3 regions of the Streptomyces brevispora genome follow, and region 3 is predicted to be linked to each of the others. Evidence: riboswitches for the same ligand, from Rfam matches in the RefSeq annotation. Region 3 holds a riboswitch; each other region holds the start of a gene.
What was found. A riboswitch is a leader RNA that binds a small molecule or an ion and turns the genes downstream of it on or off. The one in region 3 is predicted to bind S-adenosylmethionine.
Positions count from the first base shown of each region.

Region 1: linked by a shared signal. The riboswitch ahead of FHX80_RS27405 (hypothetical protein) and the one ahead of thrC (threonine synthase) in region 3 are both predicted to bind S-adenosylmethionine.
Region 2: linked by a shared signal. The riboswitch ahead of FHX80_RS04920 (aminotransferase class V-fold PLP-dependent enzyme) and the one ahead of thrC (threonine synthase) in region 3 are both predicted to bind S-adenosylmethionine.

Region 1 is NZ_VIWW01000001.1:5,950,715-5,957,063, reverse strand. Features, by position in the region: gene FHX80_RS27415 (cytochrome P450 family protein) at 146-1,402, opposite strand; gene FHX80_RS27410 (cytochrome P450) at 1,399-2,694, opposite strand; gene FHX80_RS27405 (hypothetical protein) at 2,928-3,320, opposite strand; SAM riboswitch class IV at 3,370-3,479, opposite strand; gene FHX80_RS27400 (phosphocholine-specific phospholipase C) at 3,559-5,625, opposite strand; gene FHX80_RS27395 (GtrA domain-containing protein) at 6,197-6,349, shown strand, end outside.
Region 2 is NZ_VIWW01000001.1:1,050,665-1,057,013, forward strand. Features, by position in the region: gene FHX80_RS04900 (NYN domain-containing protein) at 1-667, opposite strand, end outside; gene FHX80_RS04905 (hypothetical protein) at 705-947, opposite strand; gene FHX80_RS04910 (rhomboid family intramembrane serine protease) at 1,108-1,845, shown strand; gene FHX80_RS04915 (Lrp/AsnC family transcriptional regulator) at 1,842-2,123, shown strand; gene FHX80_RS04920 (aminotransferase class V-fold PLP-dependent enzyme) at 2,186-3,562, opposite strand; SAM riboswitch class IV at 3,734-3,851, opposite strand; gene trpD (anthranilate phosphoribosyltransferase) at 3,935-4,999, opposite strand; gene qcrB (cytochrome bc1 complex cytochrome b subunit) at 5,126-6,349, opposite strand, start outside.
Region 3 is NZ_VIWW01000001.1:3,485,623-3,491,971, reverse strand. Features, by position in the region: gene groL (chaperonin GroEL) at 1-74, opposite strand, end outside; gene FHX80_RS16270 (cold-shock protein) at 396-602, opposite strand; gene FHX80_RS16265 (MoaD/ThiS family protein) at 1,036-1,314, opposite strand; gene thrC (threonine synthase) at 1,346-2,638, opposite strand; SAM riboswitch class I at 2,656-2,782, opposite strand; gene FHX80_RS16255 (glucosyl-3-phosphoglycerate synthase) at 2,936-3,886, shown strand; gene FHX80_RS16250 (alpha,alpha-trehalose-phosphate synthase (UDP-forming)) at 3,944-5,335, shown strand; gene otsB (trehalose-phosphatase) at 5,312-6,169, opposite strand.

The sequences.
Region 1 (6,349 bases), 2.5 Mb from region 3:
CTCCACGATATGCCGGACAGCCGGCTCGGGACATCAGTGGGACCGGTGCGTTCGCGGCTCGGGAGGCCGCGGGAGTCCGGTCGCCCGGGCGGTCGGTGATCCGCTGCCCGGACGTCCGTGAGCTGCGGCCGGTCGCCGCCCGGATTCAGGCGTCGAGCAGAACGGGGAAGGCCTCCATGTCGTTCTGGGTCATCACCGGAAGCTTGCGGAGGTCCCCGTCCGGCACTGCGAGCCGCAAGCCGGGGAAGCGTGCGAAGAGCGCGGGCAGGGCTATCCCCGCCTCGATCCGGGACAGCGCCGCCCCGGGGCAGATGTGCGGACCGTGGCCGAAGGTCATGTGCCGGATGGGGGTGGCGCGGGTGATGTCGAACGCGTCCGCGTCGGCGCCGTGGTGCTCCAAGTCCCGGCCGATCACCCGGTACGAGATGACCACGCCCTCACCCTTGGCGATGACCTCGTCACCCACCTGGATGTCCTCAGTGGCGAACCGCATCAGCAGATGCGTGGTCGGGGTGTCCCACCGCAGCGTCTCCTCGATCACGGTCTCCCAGGAGACCTCTCCGTCGAGGACCATCCGCAACTGCTCCGGGTGGGACAGCAGGGCCCGTACGGCATTGAGGATGAGCCCGATGGTGGTCTCGTGCCCGGCCGCGACCATCGCCTTGAGGTTGCCCACCACCTCTTCCTCGGTGAGCGGCTCGCCGCCCTCGTCGGCGAGGATCAGCGCGGAGGTCAGGTCGTCGGTGGGCCGAGCCGTCTTCTCGCGCACGAGCCCGGCGTAGAAGACGTCCAACTCGGCCAGCAGGGCCAGCCGTTCGTCCTGCGGGGTGAGCATCGAGAAGAAGGCCTTGTACTGCCTGGTCAGCATGGCGTTCTCGGAGGGGTCCACGCCCATCAGCATGCCGACGACCCGCATCGGCAGCGGCTGCGCGAACACCGACTTGAGGTCGACGACCGCCCCGTCCCTGCCGCCTTCGGCGAGGGCGTCCAACAGCTCCTCGGTGAACTTCTCGATGTCGGGCCTGATGATCTCCAGCCGGCGGGGTGTGAGCGCCTGGGAGGTCTTGGTCCGCAGCCGCCGGTGCTCGGCGCCGTCCACGGTGAACATGGACCGCCCGGCGTCGATCATCCCGATGAGCGGCCAGGCGTGCGTCACCTCTCCGCTCTGCCACAGCCCCCAGGCGTCGATGTCCTTCACCAGCCGCGGGTCGACGAGGAGTTGACGGGCGTCGGCGTACCGGGTGATGGTCCAGGCGGGTACGCCGAGCAGCTCGATCCGGGCGAGCCGCCCGGCGTCGCGCAGTCGCGCCGTCTCGCCGTCAAGGTCCTGGACCATGGGGTCGATGACGACGGTCCCACCATCGGGGGCGGCTGTGTGCGCGGCGGCGTGAGGGCAGTTCACGAGGGGTCTCCTGTCGTGCGAACGGGGGTGAACCGGACGGGGAGCGAGGTGCTCCCGCGCAGAAACGCGGAGGGCCGTCGTACGAGGTCCTCGACGGCGACACCGAGCTCGAGGTCGGGCAACCGGTCGAGCAGCACCTCGATACCGGTACGGGCGATGATCTCGGCGATCTCCTGAGCGGGGAACGGGCACCGGTACTCGCCATGGCTGAAGGCGAGATGCGCACCGTTGCCTCCCTGGGCGGAGGCGCTGCCGCCGGACAGGTTCTGCCGGATCAGCGGATCGGTGTTGGCGGCGCCGAGGCCGAGCAGCAGCATGTCCCCGGCCTTGATCCGCTGTCCGCCGAGCTGGGTGTCCCGGGAGGCCCAGCGTCCGGCGAGGATCTGCGTCGGCGCGTCCTCCCAGAGCACCTCGTTCATGGCCTCGGCCACGCTGCGCCGGCCGCCCGCCATGGAATCGGCGAACTCGGACTCGGTGAGCATCAGTCGCAGCGAGTTGCTGATCCAGTCGGCGGTGGTGAGGTGCCCGGCGGCCGTGACGGCCATGAGGTCGAGCACGTACTCCTCGTCGGTGAAGGCCTCGGGGAACGCGAGCATCCGGGAGGTGACGTCGTCCCCGGGCTCGGCACGCTTGGCGGCGACCAGCCGCTGCATGTGCTCCCCGAAGCGCAGGTGGGCCTCCTGCGCCCCCGGACCGCCGTCGGCCAGGTCCTTCAGTACCTGGGCGATGTCGGCGCCTTCGTCATCGGGGAATCCGACCAGCCGCGCGAGGACGAGTACGGGAAGAGGCTCGCAGAAGTCGGCGACGAGATCGGCGGTGCCCCGGCTGCACACGGCGTCGATCAACCGGTCGGCCAACTGCTCGCAGTGGCTGCGGATCTGGAACGGGTCTGCCCCTTCGAGTGCGGGTCCGACCATCCGGACGTGCCGCCGGTGCTCGGCCCCCGCGCTGAAGTAGATGGACGGCATGGGCCGCCCGACCATGGGCAGCAGCGGCCAGTCCTCGGGGATGTGCTCCCACTGGTTCCACAGGCCGACATCACGCGGGAACAACTCGCCGTCACTGGTGACGTGATGCAGTTCGCGGTACCCGATGACCAGCCAGGCGGGGAACCCTCCCAGCAGCTCCACGGGGACGACCGGCCCGTGATCACGTCGCATGGCGCGATAGACGGCCTGCGGTTCGGTCTGGAACGAGGGCCCGCTGAGCGGCACCGCCGCCCGCCCCGTGTGCGCGGGGCACGGCGAAGGGGGCGGGACGGGTGAGGGCGCTGCGGAGGGTGGGCGCGTCATCTTGCTGACTCCTGTGGCGGAACTTCACGCGTCACGATCAGATGATCAACGCACGGTCACTATAAGGAGTTTAAGTGACGCCACGGCGGTCAACGGCGATCAAATATGTAAACCAAGTGAAGCAACAGGCCGACATCTCAGTTCAATTGGCCAACATCCCGAAGTACGGCCCCGACCGGCCCGGTCCGCCGCAACCGCCGCCGCCGCGCCTGCCGCCCGGGTTCGTGCCCTGCCTACGGCTGCCCTGCCCCCGTGACACCGCACAACTCCGCGCCGTCGAAGGCGACGTTGACAAGCACGGTGACCCGGCCCTCGCCGTCGACGAGCTTCAGCGCATGCCACCGAGACAGCCAGTACACATGTCCTCGGTGACCGGCGAGCGTCTTCCGGAGCACGTCCGGAGCGTGCGTCCACACCCCTGGAAGGTCACCCGCGTAGTCGAACGCGGCACGCAGTTCGACCCACCCGTCGTCCCGGACATCACCGGCGGTCAGCAGGATCTCGACGGCCTGACCGGGCTCCTGACGGCACTTCTTGGCATGGATCCAGTGCACCTGATGGCCTGCGGCGTACCGGGCGCAGCCGTCGCTCCGCACGGAGCCGTTCTCGGTGAGATGACGCAGCATGGTGAGTCCCGCCTTCCGGGGCCGATGGACCCCGAGCGCTCTGCACCCCGGTCCGCTGTTCCCCGCACCTCGCGCACGGGGCAGGTCGTCACCCGGAGCACCCGCAGCGGAGCGGGGTGCCGTCCAGCCGGCCGGGGCTGCGCGCTGGAACTCATGACCCGACGAAAACCCTAACGCACCGGGGTGCGTGGGGGCCTGACCGGCCCCCACGCACCCCCTGCTCCGAGCGCCGCCCCGATCAGCCGGTGACGAAGCCCGGGTCACTCGTACCGGGCTCGCCCGTCTCGACGTGTCCGGCGAACCTCCGGAGGAACGTGGCGTCCGCGTCCGCGACCACCGTGATGTCGTACCAGCGGTTGCTTCTCCGCAGGTCAACGGTGTGCTTCACGGTCGCGCCGGCACGCACCGCGAATGTCTGCACCTCGCCCCCGTAGGCGCCCGCGTTGCGCACGGTCAGCTGGACGGTCCCCGCACCGGCATGGGTGAGCGCCAGTTCGAGCGCCCCGTTCGCGGGGTTGTGACGCGCCGTCACCTCGGGCCCTGCCGTCTTGCCGGGCCCTCGGAAGGCGCGCAGGAATCCGTTCGGACCGTGCACGGTGAGGTCGGTCACCTGCTTGGAGTAGGCCGTGTTCCACTTGTCGGAGAGCGACTTGCCCGCCTCGGTGGTGTAGGTCCAGGGCCCGTCCGTGCGGTTCGCGGACATCACCAGGAACTGCGCGCCCGCCGCGGCGCCGCCGCTGAAGGTGAGCTGGAACTTCCCGGAGGCAGGGTCGGCGGCCCCGTCCACGAGGGGCGCGTACCGCAGTGGCCGGGTGGGCCGCGAGCCCGGCTCCTGCGTCGGCACACTGCCGGAGGCCGGCGGTATCGGTACGTAGTCGGGGTGCCGGCCGCCGTCGGGCGGTGCGTACCCGTCCGTGGAGGGCAACGAGACCGGTGCGGTGTGCGTACTGCGGAAGTCGAAGGCGGAGGTGAGATCACCGCAGACGGCCCGCCGCCAGGGCGAGATGTTGGGCTCGTGCACACCGAAGCGCTGCTCCATGAACCGGATGACGGAGGTGTGGTCGAAGACCTCCGAACACGAGAACCCACCGGTGCTCCACGGGGACACGACCGTCATGGGCACGCGCTGGCCGAGCCCGTACGGCCCGGCCAGGTACCGGATGTCGCCGGGGAAGTGGTCGGCGGAGGTGTCCACGGTGGACAGCCCCTGCGCGGCCCCGGACGGCACGAACGGCGGCACGACGTGGTCGAAGAAGCCGTCGTTCTCGTCGTAGGTGATGAAGAGGGCGGTCCGGCCCCACACCTCGGGATCGGAGGTCAGGGCGTCCAGCACCTGCGAGATGTACCAGGCACCGTAATTCGCGGGCCAGTTGGGGTGCTCGCTGTAGGCCTCCGGAGCGACGATCCACGAGATCTTCGGGAGCGTCCCGGCCCGGACATCGGCCTTCAGGTCGTCGAGGAGCCCGTCACCGTTCTTGACGTCGGTGCCGGTGCGAGCCTTGTCGAAGAGGGGTTCGCCGGGCTTGGCATTGCGGTAACTGTTGAAATAGAGAAGCGAGTTGTCGCCGTACGTTCCGCGATAGGCATCGTTGATCCACCCCCAGGAACCGGCGGCGTCGAGCCCGTCGCCGATGTCCTGGTAGATCTTCCACGACACCCCGGCCTTCTCCAGCCGCTCGGGGTAGGTCGTCCAGCCGTACCCCGCCTCGTCGTTGCCCAGCACGGGTCCGCCACCGGTCCCGTCGTTGCCGGTGTACCCGCTCCACAGGTAGTAGCGGTTCGGGTCGGTCGAGCCGAGGAACGAGCAGTGGTACGCGTCGCAGACGGTGAACGCGTCCGCGAGCGCGTAGTGGAACGGGATGTCCTCACGGGTGAGGTGAGCCATCGTCGTAGCGGTCTTGGCGGGCACCCACTGGTCGTACGCGCCCTTGTTGAACGCCCAATGGCCGCCTGACCAGTCGTGGTTCAGGTCCTGGAGGAACTGCAGCCCGAGATCGTCGGTCGGCGGCCGGAACGGCAGTACCTCCTTGCCGAAGATGCCCTTCTGGTGCCAGACCGGCATTCCGCTGGGCAGCGTGACCGGACGCGGGTCACCGAATCCGCGCACACCCTTCATGGTGCCGAAGTAGTGATCGAAGGATCGATTCTCCTGCATCAGTACGACGATGTGCTCGACGTCCTGGAGCGTGCCCGTACGGCCCTTCGCGGGCAGTGACGCGGCACGGGCGATGCTGCTCGACAACGCAGTGAAGGCGACTGCGCCTCCGGCGAGTTGCAGGAGGCGGCGACGGTTGAGTTCTGCCATGGGTGGGGCCTCTGTGGGGTGAGGGAACATGCGGGCGAAATCGACTGGAGTGTTCCAGAACCGGCGGCCCGGTGGAAGACCCGTGCAGTGTGCACGCGGTGGCTTTCGGCCGAACGGTCGGCGACGGAACGGGGGGGGACTCGCCGCCCGCCGCAACAGGAATTGGGGCTGCTCACGGGACCAATACCGCCCCACCGGACCGCCGTTCCGCCCGCCCGATCACCGGTGCGTACCCGGCGTTGCGCACCGATCTCGGACAGGAGACCGTCATCTGTGGTCGCCACGAGCCGGGATGGCTCATCCCTGAAGCGGGCCACCAGCACGATACGTTCCAACCGGGCATGCTCCATGAGGTGTGCGCTTCCTGGCTGATCCCGCTCCTTCACGGCAGGTACCTCCGGGGTCCCCTGGGGGACAACCCCCAGGAAGTCCGGGAAGAAAGTGGGTCGTGTGGAGGACGCCGGGTCCGTAGGTTCTGGGGTGAGATCTTCGTACCGCCCCACACAGCCTCCGGAGGCACTTCGTGACCGCCCCAACCCTTCAGCCGACGCGCGCACCTCACGCGCTTGTCGTGGCCTTCGTGCGCTTCGTGGTCTGCGGCGGTGGGGTCGGGGTCGCCTCCAGCGGGGTGCTGGTCCTGCTCCACGACCGGATGCCGTTGGCCGTGGCGAACGCTCTGGTGACTGTGGTGTCCACCGTGATAGCCACGGAGCTGCACAGCCGG
Region 2 (6,349 bases), 2.4 Mb from region 3:
CGGCCGCCTCGGCCCGCACGGTGTCACTCTCGGCCCTGCCCCGGCGCAGCGCCGCCTCGCCGCGCTTCACCTCGTTGGCCGCGCTGCGCAGTTTGCGCTGGAGCGACTCGGCCTCCTTGCGGGACGCGTCGAGGTCGCCGCGGAGCCGTTCGGTCTCGCTCCTCGTCTGGGCGCGGGCCTGGGCGAGTTCCTCGCGCAGCCGTTCCAGCTCGCGCCGGCTCTCGTCGTCGGCCCGCTCGGCGTCGGCCCGCTCGGCCTCCTCACCGGCGGCGGCGAGGAGCTTCACCCAGCCGGCCGGGCGCAGCACATAGGCCGCGGCGGCCACGTCGACGGGATCGGCGGCGGCGGGCAGCGAGCCGGCCTCCAGGGCAGCGCTCAGCTCCGGCTGGGTCTCCCTCAGCCGTTCACCGATACGCCGGCGGAACGCCGCGTCCCCCTCCAGGGCCGCCGCCATCGCGTTCCCGGCGAACTTGGCCCGCCGGGTCGGCGTGAAGCGGGCATACTGCCTGAGCTGGGCCGGGAGTTCGGTGACGGTCAGGCCGCCGAACGCGTCCGAGACCAGCGCGACGACCCGTCGTCGTACGCCTTCGGGCAGCGGGCGGTCGAGCGCCTCCACGGCATCGTCGGCCGCATCGGCCGACGCGGCGCCGCCAGCGGGCTGCTCCACCATCCGTCACCTCAAACTCTATGTCCGCACGGCCCCGTCAGGAGTCGGCACCCGGCCTGTCGACCAGCTCGATCTGATCCACCGCGTTGCACCAACGGCAACGCACGGACTCGATGGTCTCACTGACCACCTCGCGTTCCTCGACGCTCGACTCCCCTGCCAGGTCGAGATGAACGTATTCGACGACCTTGGAGGAGCGCGTCACGTCGAAACGCGTGAGGTTTCCGCAGAGCGTGCAGCGCCAGCGGGTCGCGTCGGTCGGCTGGGGAACCGTCGTCATCGTTGCGTCCTCTTTCGTCGAGCCTCGTGCTGCCACATAAGGATCACGCGGTGCGCCGTCGAACTGCGGATGTCCTGCCGTAACCCTACGGCCTCCCCGCATACCACCGGCACGGCGAGGCGCTCTGTCCCGTTCCCTCCGCTTGAGTCATGCTCTGTTCATGATCGATCGGCGGGCTGCGGCCGGCAGACTCCTGCGGGCGGCCACCTCGGGCGGGCCGCCGGTGACCTACGCCCTCATCGCCCTGTGCTGCGTGGTCTTCGCGATCAGCCCGCTCTCCGGGCTCAACCCGGTGTACGGCAGCGCGGACGCCCTGCTGTCGGCCCAGGCCGGGTACTTCGAGCGCTGGGGCGTGATCCCGAGCGATCTGTGGAACGGCTCCACGCACGCCCTGCTGACCCCGCTCACCGCGCTCTTCGTACACGGCAGCTGGCTGCATCTGCTCGGCAACATACTGTTCCTGTACGTGTTCGGGGCGATGGCCGAGGAGCGTATGGGCCACACCGAGTTCGCGCTCTTCTACCTCGGCTGCGGCTACCTCGCCCTGCTCGCCTACGCGGCCGCGCACGCCACGTCCGACGAGACGCTCGTCGGTGCGTCGGGGGCGATCTCGGCGGTCCTGGGGGCCTTCCTCTACCTCTTCCCCAGGGCCCGGGTCACCAGCGTGTTCCCGTTCCTGCTCTTCCTGCCGCTGCGCTTTCCCGCCTGGGTCGTGCTGATCTTCTGGTTCGTGCTGCAGTGGCTGGCCGCCAAGGCTGCCGGAAGCGGCCCCGGCGTGGCCTATCTCGCCCATGTGGTCGGCTTCGCCATCGGCTTCCTCTACGCCTGGGGGCGCTACCGGCGTGGGGCTAGAGTGAGATCTCCAGCCACGGCCACCGAGGGAGAAAGCCAGCCGTGATCACCGCGATCGTGCTCATCAAAACCAGCGTGGACCGGATTCCCGAGATCGCCGAGGCCGTCGCGGCGCTGGACAGCGTCAGCGAGGTCTTCTCGGTCACCGGTACGTACGACCTGATCGCCATGGTCCGGGTGGCCAAGCACGACGATCTCGCCGACGTCATCCCCGGCCGGATCAGCAAGATCCCCGGCGTCGAGGGGACCGACACCCACGTGGCGTTCCGTACGTACTCGCAGCATGACCTGGAGGCGGCCTTCGCCATCGGTCTGGACGCCTAGGCAAACGCGTTCGGCCGGGTACGGACAGCTGTCCGTACCCGGCCGAACGCGTTTTGCGCCGCTCAGACCTGAGCCGTGCCCCGGTCCGGGACGCAACGGCCTTCCTCGGTGCGGTACTTCCACTGGGCGCCCTGACTCACCAGTTCCTTGACCGCCCGGACGAAGCGCTCGATGTGCTCGTCCGGCGTACCGGCACCGAAACTGACCCGGATCGCGTTGAGCGACCGCTCGCCCGGCTCGGCCTCCGGCGCACCGCACTCGCCGGCCTCCTGCGGGTCGCTGCCGAGCAGGGTGCGCACCAGCGGGTGGGCGCAGAACAGTCCGTCACGCACTCCGATGCCGTACTCGGCGGAGAGCGCCGCGGCGAAGTGCGAGCTGTTCCAGCCCTCCACGACGAAGGAGATGACGCCGACCCTCGGGGCGTCGTCGCCGAACAGCGAGAGCACCCTGACCTCGGGGACCTCGGCGAGTCCGGCACGGACCGCGGAGACCAGCTGCTGCTCCCGGGCGACCAGGCCCTCGAACCCGGCCTCGGTGAGCGCCCTGCAGGCGGAGGCGATGGAGTAGACCCCGATGACGTTGGGGGAACCGGCCTCGTGGCGGGCGGCGGTGGTGTGCCACTCGACGTCCACCGCGCCGTCGGCGCGACGGGCGACCTTGCGGGAGGCGCCGCCACCGGCCAGGTAGGGCTCGGCGTCGCGCAGCCAGTCGGAGCGGCCGGCCAGGACGCCCGAGCCGAACGGCGCGTACAGCTTGTGTCCGGAGAAGGCGACCCAGTCGACGTCCAGCTCGGCGATGTCGACGGGGTGGTGCGGGGCCAGCTGCGCGGCGTCCAGCACGATCCGCGCACCGTGGGCGTGCGCGGCGGCGGCGAGTTCCTTGACCGGCCACAGCTCACCGGTGACGTTGGAGGCGCCGGTGACGCAGACCAGCGCGGGGCCGTGGGGATCGCGGTCGGCGAGTGCCCGCTCCAGCGTGGCGACGGCCTGGGCGGGGGTGCGCGGGGCGTTCAGGTAGGTCACCCGGGCATCGCGCCAGGGCAGCAGCGACGCGTGGTGCTCGGTCTCGAAGACGAACACCTGGCAGTCGGCGGGGAGCGCGGCGGCCAGCAGGTTGAGTGAGTCGGTGGTCGACCGGGTGAAGATCACCTGATCGCCGGCGCGGCAGCCGAGGAACTCCGCGACGGTGACGCGGCTGCTCTCGAAGAGGTCCGTGGAGAGCTGCGAAAGGTAGCCGGCGCCCCGGTGGACGCTGCCGTAGTACGGCGCGTACGCGGCGACGTCGTCCCACACCCGCTGCAGGGCCGGAGTGCTGGCGGCGTAGTCCAGCGCGGCGTACGTGACCTCACCGCCGGTCACGAGCGGAACCGTCACATCCTTGCCCAGAACCGGCAGAGGGGTACAAACGGACTGGTCGGCGGCAGCGGTGAAGACGGACATGACGAACTCCCGTAACAGGCAGGCGAATTCCGCGTGCCCGCGGATGCGCGGCAGCACGGAAGGAAGATGAGGGTGTGCGGAGGAGGGCCGAAAAGCCCTATCGCATTCGCTTGCTCACAGAGGCTCCCTGAGGACCAGGACCCCACGGGTGGACGTCTCACGACGTCGAGGGGTCCGCGCTTGCCGCAGACCTCGCTGCCCACGGCCTGGTCTTCACCCGGGGCACCCCGCCACGGACGGAGGGTTGCCGGACAGCGGGCCGGGGCCGTAGTCGCTGTCACTCATGACCTGACCAGCATCCTGCCATATGTGCGTGAACGCGCAAGGCGCAGTCCATGACCTGGACTGCGCCCTGCTTGACACTCCGTACGTTCAGGCGTTGCTGGCCTTGACCCATCTCTCCAGCGCCCGCCCCGCGGACCCGGAGTCGATGGACTCGGCGGCCTTCGCGATACCGGCGGCGAGCTGCTCGGTGAGCGTGCCCTCCCCCGGGTTCAGCGCCACGAGCGCCGCCGCCGAGTTGAGCAGGACGGCGTCCCGGACGGGGCCGGTCTCGCCTGCCAGCAGCCGGCGGGCCACATCGGCGTTGTACGAGGCGTCGGCGCCGCGCAGCGCGTCCACCGGCACCAGCTCCAGGCCGACGTCGCGCGGGTCGAAGGCCTGCTCACGCACGACGCCGTCCCGGGCCACCCAGACCCGGGAGGTCGCGGTGGTGGTCAGCTCGTCCAGGCCGTCGTCGCCGCGGAAGACCAGCGCGGAGTTGCCGCGCTCGGCGAGCACGCCCGCGACGATCGGCGCCATCCGCAGATCGGCGACACCGATGGCCTGGGAACGCACCTGGGCCGGATTGGTGAGCGGACCGAGGATGTTGAAGGTGGTCGGGGCACCCAGCTCCGCCCGCGCCTTCGCCGCGTACCGCAGGGCGGGGTGGAACTTCACCGCGAAGCAGAAGGTGATGCCCGCTTCCTCGGCCACCTCGACGACGCGCTGCGGGGGCAGGTCCAGGTTGACGCCGAGCTTGCCCAGGACGTCCGAGGAGCCGCTGGCCGAGGAGGAGGCGCGGTTGCCGTGCTTGACGACCTTGGCGCCCGTCCCCGCCACGACGATCGCGGACATGGTGGAGATGTTGACCGTCTTGGCCATGTCACCGCCGGTGCCGACGATGTCGACCGTGCGGCCGGGCACGTGAATGGTGGTGGCGTGCTCGTACATAGCACGGACCAGGCCGGAGACCTCCGTGACGGTCTCGCCCTTGGCGCGCAGGGCCACCGCGAAGCCGGCGATCTGTACGTCGGTCGCCTCGCCGCTCATGATGCGGTCCATCGCCCACGCGGTGTCGTCGGCGCTCAGGTCCTCACCGCGCAGCAGCGGGGTCAGCACGCCCGGCCAGGAACGAGCCGCCACGCTGTCGCCGCCGACCGGGGTCACAACGTTCATGGTCCGCTCCTGGGGTCCACAGCCGATAAGGGGATGTGACCACCCTATCGAGCGCCGGGGACAGCGAAGAGCCCCGTCCATCGTATGGATGGGCGGGGCTCCTGCTGTGGCGATCAGTTCAGGTGATCAGTGGTGGCCGTGGCCGTCGGTGATCTCCTTGTACTCCTCGGCGGAGGGCTTGGCGATCTGGTTGTTCTCGCCGTAGTAGCCCTGGCTGAGCTTGGCCCGCACCTTCTGCAGCACGGACACCTTGCGCTTGACGCCGTTCTCGTCGACCAACGGGCCGATCTCGACCGGCACGTACTGCTCGTGCGCGGTGAGCGTGTGCAGCTGCGCGGGTGACAGCGGTTCGTGGACCTCGACGAACTCACCGTGCGGCAGGCGCTTGATGAGCCCGGACTCACGCCCGTGCAGCACCTTCTCCTTGTCCCGGCGCTGAAGGCCGAGGCAGATCCGCTTGGTCGCGATGAACGCGAGGACCGGAGCGACGAAGAAGGCGATCCGCACGAACCAGGTGATCGCGTTGATCGACAGATGGAAGTGCGTGGCCCAGAGGTCGTTGCCACCACCCACGAGCAGCACGAAGTACCACGTGATCCAGGCCACGCCGAACGCGGTGCGCGTCGGAGCGTTGCGCGGGCGGTCCAGGATGTGGTGCTCGCGCTTGTCCCCGGTGACCCAGGACTCGATGAACGGGTAGACCGCGATCGCGGCCAGGACCATCGGGAAGATCATCAGCGGGACGAGCACGCCCAGGACCAGCGTGTGACCCCAGAGGTTGATCTCCCAGCCGGGCATGACACGGATCAGACCCTCGGAGAACCCCATGTACCAGTCGGGCTGCGCGCCGGTGGACACCTGGTCCGGGCGGTAGGGCCCGATGGCCCAGATCGGGTTGATCGAGGCGATGCCCGAGATGGCGGCGATGACGCCGAAGACCAGGAAGAAGAACCCTCCGGCCTTCGCCATGTACACCGGCAGCAGCGGCATGCCGACGACGTTCTTGTTGGTCCGGCCGGGACCCGCGAACTGCGTGTGCTTGTGGTAGAAGACCAGGATCAGGTGCGCCACCAGCAGCCCCATCATGATGCCGGGCAGCAGCAGGATGTGGACCGAGTAGAACCGGGCGATGATGTCGCCGCCCGGGAACTCCCCGCCGTACAGGAACATCGACAGGTACGTGCCGACGATCGGCATGGACAGGATCGCGCCCTGCATGAACCGGACACCCGTACCCGAGAGCAGGTCGTCCGGGAGCGAGTAGCCGGTGAAGCCGGTGAACATACCGAGCACGAACAGCAGGAAGCCGAACAGCCAGTTGATCTCACGCGGCTTGCGGAACGCGCCCGT
Region 3 (6,349 bases):
GCGTCGGCGAGCTGGTTCATGCCGCGCTCAAGACCGCGCCGGGCCTCCTCGTCGAACGCGATGATCTTGGCCATATGAAGTGGTCCTCCCGGACAGGGGTGGATTTCTCCGGACCGAGTGGCGCCCGCGACGGACGGCCTGCCGCCTGCCGGTTCCTTGCCCCGACAGACCTGCGGGCCTCACCGGCCCGGTCCAAGTTTCTGTCACTCTCACCCGGAGAGTGCTAAGCCCAATGATTAGCACTCGACCCCCGAGAGTGCAAGCGTCCCCCTCCGGAGTGTGGACAACCGGACAACCGTCCAGGGGGCGAAGGAGTCCGGACGCACGGAGGGCCCGTACCCCAGGGGTACGGACCCTCCGTGCGTGAGTAGCGTCGTTGGCCAACCGTGCCGAGCTCAGCCGACAGCGAGCTTGACCATGTCCGCCTGCGGCCCCTTCTGGCCCTGCGAGATCTCGAATTCAACTCGCTGACCCTCTTCGAGGGTGCGGTATCCGTCCATCTGGATCGCGCTGTAGTGGACGAAAACATCCGCACCACCGTCGACCGCGATGAAGCCGTACCCCTTCTCCGCGTTGAACCACTTGACGGTGCCCTGAGCCATGCCCAACTCCCCTATTACTGGCCCTTGCACAGGACCGCACTTCGCGGTCCCGGGTCAGAACTCACCCTCCGACAGGAGAGAGCGTGTGCGCCGGAACGCGTTGACCGCGGCCGAATGTATCTGCCCAACTGCCCTCTGCAACAGGTCAATCGGACGAGAATTCTGGGCAGCACCGATCGCCCGAACATGAGGAACTCGTAGGATTCCGGGGCAAGTCGGGCCAGGCAAAGGCGACTTATGGCGCAAGGAGATCGGGCACTTTGGCTGCATCTTGTCGTGGCGAGGCGCATTCTCATATGCGGGCGGCACGGGCAGCGGAGGGGACTTCCCACACTGTACCGCGCTCAATCATTCGGAATTGCCCCCTCCGCTTCTTTCGCGGAGGGGGCAATCCGGTGACGCGGTGATGTGGGACCGCCCGGGTCCCTGGGGGTCAGCAGCCGCCGGCGACGGCCGGGATGATCGAGATGCCGGCGCCGTCCGGGGTGACCGCTTCCAGGCCGCCCTCGAAGCGCACGTCGTCGTCGTTGACGTACACGTTCACGAAGCGGCGCAGCTTGCCCTGGTCGTCCAGGACGCGGGCGGCGATGCCCGGGTGGTTGTCCTCCAGGGACGCGATGACCTGGGAGAGGGTCGCGCCCTCGGCCGGGACCTCGGCCTGGCCGCCCGTGTAGGTGCGGAGGATGGTGGGGATACGGACCTTGACGCTCATGGTGGGTGCCCTTCCTGGAGTCTCGGGTGGGTCAGCTGTTGCCGAGGCCGGCGGCGCGGAAGGCGTCCAGGCTCGGGCGGATCGTCGCCGTCGCCTGCGAGGTGGCGGCCACCGCGTCCAGCGTCTTGAGGCCGTCACCCGTGTTCAGGACGACGGTGGTGAGCGACGGGTCGAGCAGACCGGCCTCGATCAGCTTCCGCGTCACACCGACCGTCACCCCGCCCGCGGTCTCGGCGAAGATGCCCTCGGTACGCGCCAGGAGCTTGATCGCGTCGACGACCTGCTCGTCGTTGACGTCCTCGACGGCGCCGCCGGTGCGGCGGGCGATGTCCAGGACGTACGGGCCGTCGGCCGGGTTGCCGATCGCCAGGGACTTGGCGATCGTGTTCGGCTTCTGCGGGCGCACCACGTCGTGACCGGCCTTGAAGGCGACGGAGACCGGGGAGCAGCCCTCCGCCTGGGCTCCGAAGATCTTGTACGGCTTGTCCTCGACCAGGCCGAGCTTGATCAGCTCCTGGAGGCCCTTGTCGACCTTCGTGAGCTGCGAGCCGGACGCGACCGGGATGACGATCTGGTCGGGCAGCCGCCAGCCGAGCTGCTCGCAGATCTCGTACGCGAGCGTCTTGGAGCCCTCGCCGTAGTACGGGCGCAGGTTGACGTTGACGAAGCCCCAGCCCTCGCCGAGCGGGTCGCCGATGAGCTCCGAGCAGAAGCGGTTGACGTCGTCGTAGTTGCCCTCGATGCCGACCAGCTCACCGCCGTACACCGCGGCCATGACGACCTTGCCCTGCTCCAGGTCGTGCGGGATGAACACACAGGACCGCAGGCCGGCGCGGGCGGCGGCGGCGCCCACCGCACCGGCGAGGTTGCCGGTGGAGGAGCAGGAGAGCGTGGTGAAACCGAAGGCGCGGGCGGCCTCGACGGCGATCGCGACGACACGGTCCTTGAAGGAGTGCGTCGGGTTGCCCGAGTCGTCCTTGACGTACAGGCCGCCGGTGACACCCAGTTCACGGGCGAGGTTGTCGGCCTTGACCAGCTTGGTGAAGCCGGGGTTGATGTTGGGCTTGTCCGCGACATCGGCGGGGACCGGCAGCAGCGGCGCGTAGCGCCAGATGTTGTCGGGGCCGGCCTCGATGCGCTTCTTCAGCTCGTCCGGGGAGCCGCTCGGCAGGTCGTACGCCACTTCGAGCGGCCCGAAACAGGTCGCACAGGCGAAAAGGGGACCGAGCTCGAATCGCTCTCCGCATTCGCGGCAGGAAAGCGCCGCGGCGGGACCAAGGTCCACAGAAGATTCGGTGTTTGCTGCAACAGTCTCAACAGCCATGATGGCGAGGCCCTTTCTCCTCATCTTCCTCGTGACGCATTTCGCCACAAGACGGAATTGGCACCTTCCCCACCTGACCTCGCGGTCGGCGGGAGGGTTGCCGGGACTTCAACGGGCCGTTCCCTCTGTCCCTCTGGATGAGCGCTATGGCACTGGACCAATGGTCCAGGCGTTTATGGGCGGAAGGACCCCGGCATGCCAGGGCCATCTGCGTTGTTCAAGACTGTAACCGAAGCATCGGACTGTTGAGATGGACGTCCGAACCGCGAGATGGATCACATACAGGGAGTATCGACCGTGCTGGAAGAGGTCGAAGGCTGGCTGACCAGGCGTTCCTGGTCAGCCGCCGACCGCCCGCTGGAACAGCTCCTGGCGGCCAGGGACGGCGACCCGCACCGCGGGAGCGTGAGTGTCGTACTGCCCGCGCTCAACGAGGCGGCGACGGTCGGTGACATCGTCGGAACGATCCGGCGCGAGCTCATGGAGAAGGTCCGGCTGGTCGACGAACTCGTGGTGATCGACTCCGGCTCCACGGACGCCACCGCCGAGATCGCCCGCCGGGCGGGCGCCCGGGTGATCCACCGGGACGCGATCCTGCCCCGCCTCCCGGCCGTCCCCGGCAAGGGCGAGGTGCTCTGGCGGTCACTCCTGGTGACCGGCGGTGACATCGTCTGCTTCATCGACGCTGACCTCAAGGACTTCTCGGCCGACTTCGTCTCCGGCATCGTCGGCCCGCTGCTGACCGACCCGTCGGTGCAGTTCGTCAAGGCGATGTACGACCGCCCCTTCGGGGACACCGCAGGCCAGGGCGGCCGGGTCACCGAACTGGTGGCGCGGCCGCTGCTCAATCTGCACTGGCCGCGGCTGGCCGGATTCGTCCAGCCGCTGGGCGGCGAGTACGCCGTGCGCCGCTCGCTGCTCGAACGGCTGCCGTTCCCGGTCGGCTACGGAGTGGAGCTGGGGCTGCTCGTCGACGCCCTGCACACGGTCGGCCTGGACGCGCTCGGACAGGTCGACGTCGGCGTCCGGAAGCACCGCCATCAGGACGGCCAGGCGCTCGGCCGGATGGCGGCGGCCATCTACCGGACCGCTCAGCTGCGGCTCTCCCGGGGGCATCTGGTCCGCCCCTCGCTGACCCAGTTCGAGCGCGGCGAGCACGGTTTCGTTCCGCACACCTACCCGGTGGACACCGAGGAGCGGCCGCCGATGTGCGAGATCGAGGAGTACGTCTCGCGCCGCGCGGCGTGACCGGGGCACGGCCGGACGCACGTTTGGACGGTTCGGGATCGGGCTAGATTCCGCAACATGGTCTCCGAGCACGCCCCTCAGCCCGCCGCCCAGGTACTCGTCGCGTCCAACCGCGGTCCGGTCTCGTACGCGCTGAACGAGGACGGCTCGCTCGAAGCGAAACGGGGCGGGGGCGGGCTCGTCTCCGGGCTGAGCGCGGTGGACGACAAGATGTGGGTGTGCGCCGCCCTCGGTGACGGCGACCGCGAGGCGGTGCGCCGCGGGGTCGGCGAGCCGGGCGTACGGATGCTCGACATCGACGCGGACGTGCACGCCGACGCGTACAACGGCATCGCGAACTCGGTGCTCTGGTTCGTCCATCACCTGCTCTACCAGACCCCTGTGGAGCCCGTCTTCGACGCGGAGTTCCGCCGTCAGTGGGCGGCCTTCGAGACGTACAACCGGGCCTTCGCCGAGGCGCTCGCCGAGGAGGCGGGCGAGGGCGCGGCGGTCCTGGTGCAGGACTACCACCTGGTGCTGGTGCCCGGAATGCTCCGCGAACTCCGCCCCGACCTGCGGATCGGCCACTTCTCGCACACCCCGTGGGCGCCCGTCGACTACTTCCGGCTGCTGCCCGACGACATCGCCGAGCAGGTGCTGCGCGGCATCCTCGGCGCCGACCGGGCGGCCTTCCTGACCCGGCGCTGGGCGGACGCCTTCATCGGCTGCTGCACGGAGATCCTGGGCGGCACCGGCCGCACCCGCATCGGCGTGCACGGGCTCGGCGCCGACGCGGACTTCCTGCGCCGGCGCGCGCACGAGGCGGACGTGGACGACCGGATGGCGGCGCTGCGCGAACAGGTGGGCCCCGACCGCAGGACGATCGTGCGGGTGGACCGTACGGAACTGTCCAAGAACATCGTCCGCGGGATGCTCGCCTACCGCGCCCTGCTCGACGAGCGGCCCGAGTGGCGCGGCCGGGTCGTCCACGTCGCGTTCGCCTACCCCTCGCGGCAGGACCTCGCAGTGTACCGGGAGTACACGGCCGAGGTGCGGCGCGTCGCCGCCGACATCAACGCGGTGCACGGGACGGCGGACTGGACCCCGGTCGTGCTCCACGTCAAGGACGACTTCGCCCGCTCGCTCGCGGCGTACCGGCTGGCCGACGTGGCGCTCGTCAACCCCATCCGGGACGGGATGAACCTGGTCGCCAAGGAGGTCCCGGTCGTCTCCGACCACGGCTGCGCGCTGGTCCTGTCGCGGGAGGCGGGGGCCTACGAGGAGCTGGGCGACGACGCCATCACGGTGAACCCGTACGACGTGTCCGCCACCGCCGACGCGCTGCACGAGGCGCTGACGATGGGGGACGACGAGCGTGCGGAGCGCACGGAACGGCTGGCCGCGGCGGCCACCGCGCTGCCGCCGCAGCAGTGGTTCCTGGACCAGCTAGAGGCGCTGCGCCAGGGCTGACAGGAATCCGACGACCGCCTCCGGCCCCGGCAACAACAGGTCGGCGCGCGCGGCCAGTTCGGGCACCTCCGCCTCGCCGCTGCAGATCAGCAGGCCGGGGGTGCCGTGGGGGCCCTCGGTGCGGAGCTTCTCCACGGCGGCGTAGGCGGCCAGGTCGCCCAGGTCGTCGCCCGCGTACAGCACGGACCCGGCGCCCGTCTCGCGTACGTACTCGGTGAGGGCGACGCCCTTGTCCATGCCCGAGGGGCGCAACTCCAGTACCAGGCGGCCCGGTTCGACGATCAGGCCGTGCCGGGCGGCGAGCTCGCCGAGGGGGCCGCGCAGGGCCTCGAAGGCTGCCTGCGGGTTCTCGGCACGGCGGGTGTGGACGGCGAGCGCCTGCCCCTTCTCCTCTATCCAGGTGCCGCGCCAGGAGTCGAACCTGTCGAGCATGCCGGGGAGTTCGGCCCGTACGGCGGCGACTCCGGGGTGCGGGGCGGGGGCGCGGACGGTGCCGGAGACGGCCTCCCAGCGTTCGGCGCCGTAGTGGCCGAGGACGACGAGGTGGTCCAGTCCCGCGACCCCGGCGAAGCCGCCGTAGCGGACCGCGACGCCGGCCGGGCGGCCGGTGATCACGGCGATCGACGCGACCCGGGGGGCGAGTGCGGCGAGCGCCTCGACGGTGCCGGGGTGGGCGCGGGCCTGTTCGGGGTCCGGGACGATGTCGGCGAGGGTGCCGTCGAAATCGAGCGCGATGACGGCACGGTCGGGGCGGGCGAGGAGAGCGGCGAGGCCCTCCTGACCGGCGGGGGTCGTCGGGGTCGGCAGGGATGGGGTGTGCGGATGGCTGCCCATGCGCCGAGCCTATAGACAACTCGGCCCCGTCGGCGTTCGAGGCACGGGGTCCGGGGCGGAGCCCGGGGAGTGGCCGAACCCTGCCGGTCACCGGAGCCCCGGGAGTCGGCCGAACCCGGGCGTCAGCGGAGTCCTGGGAGTCGCCGAACCCCGGGCGCCAGCGAAGCCCCGGAGTGGCCG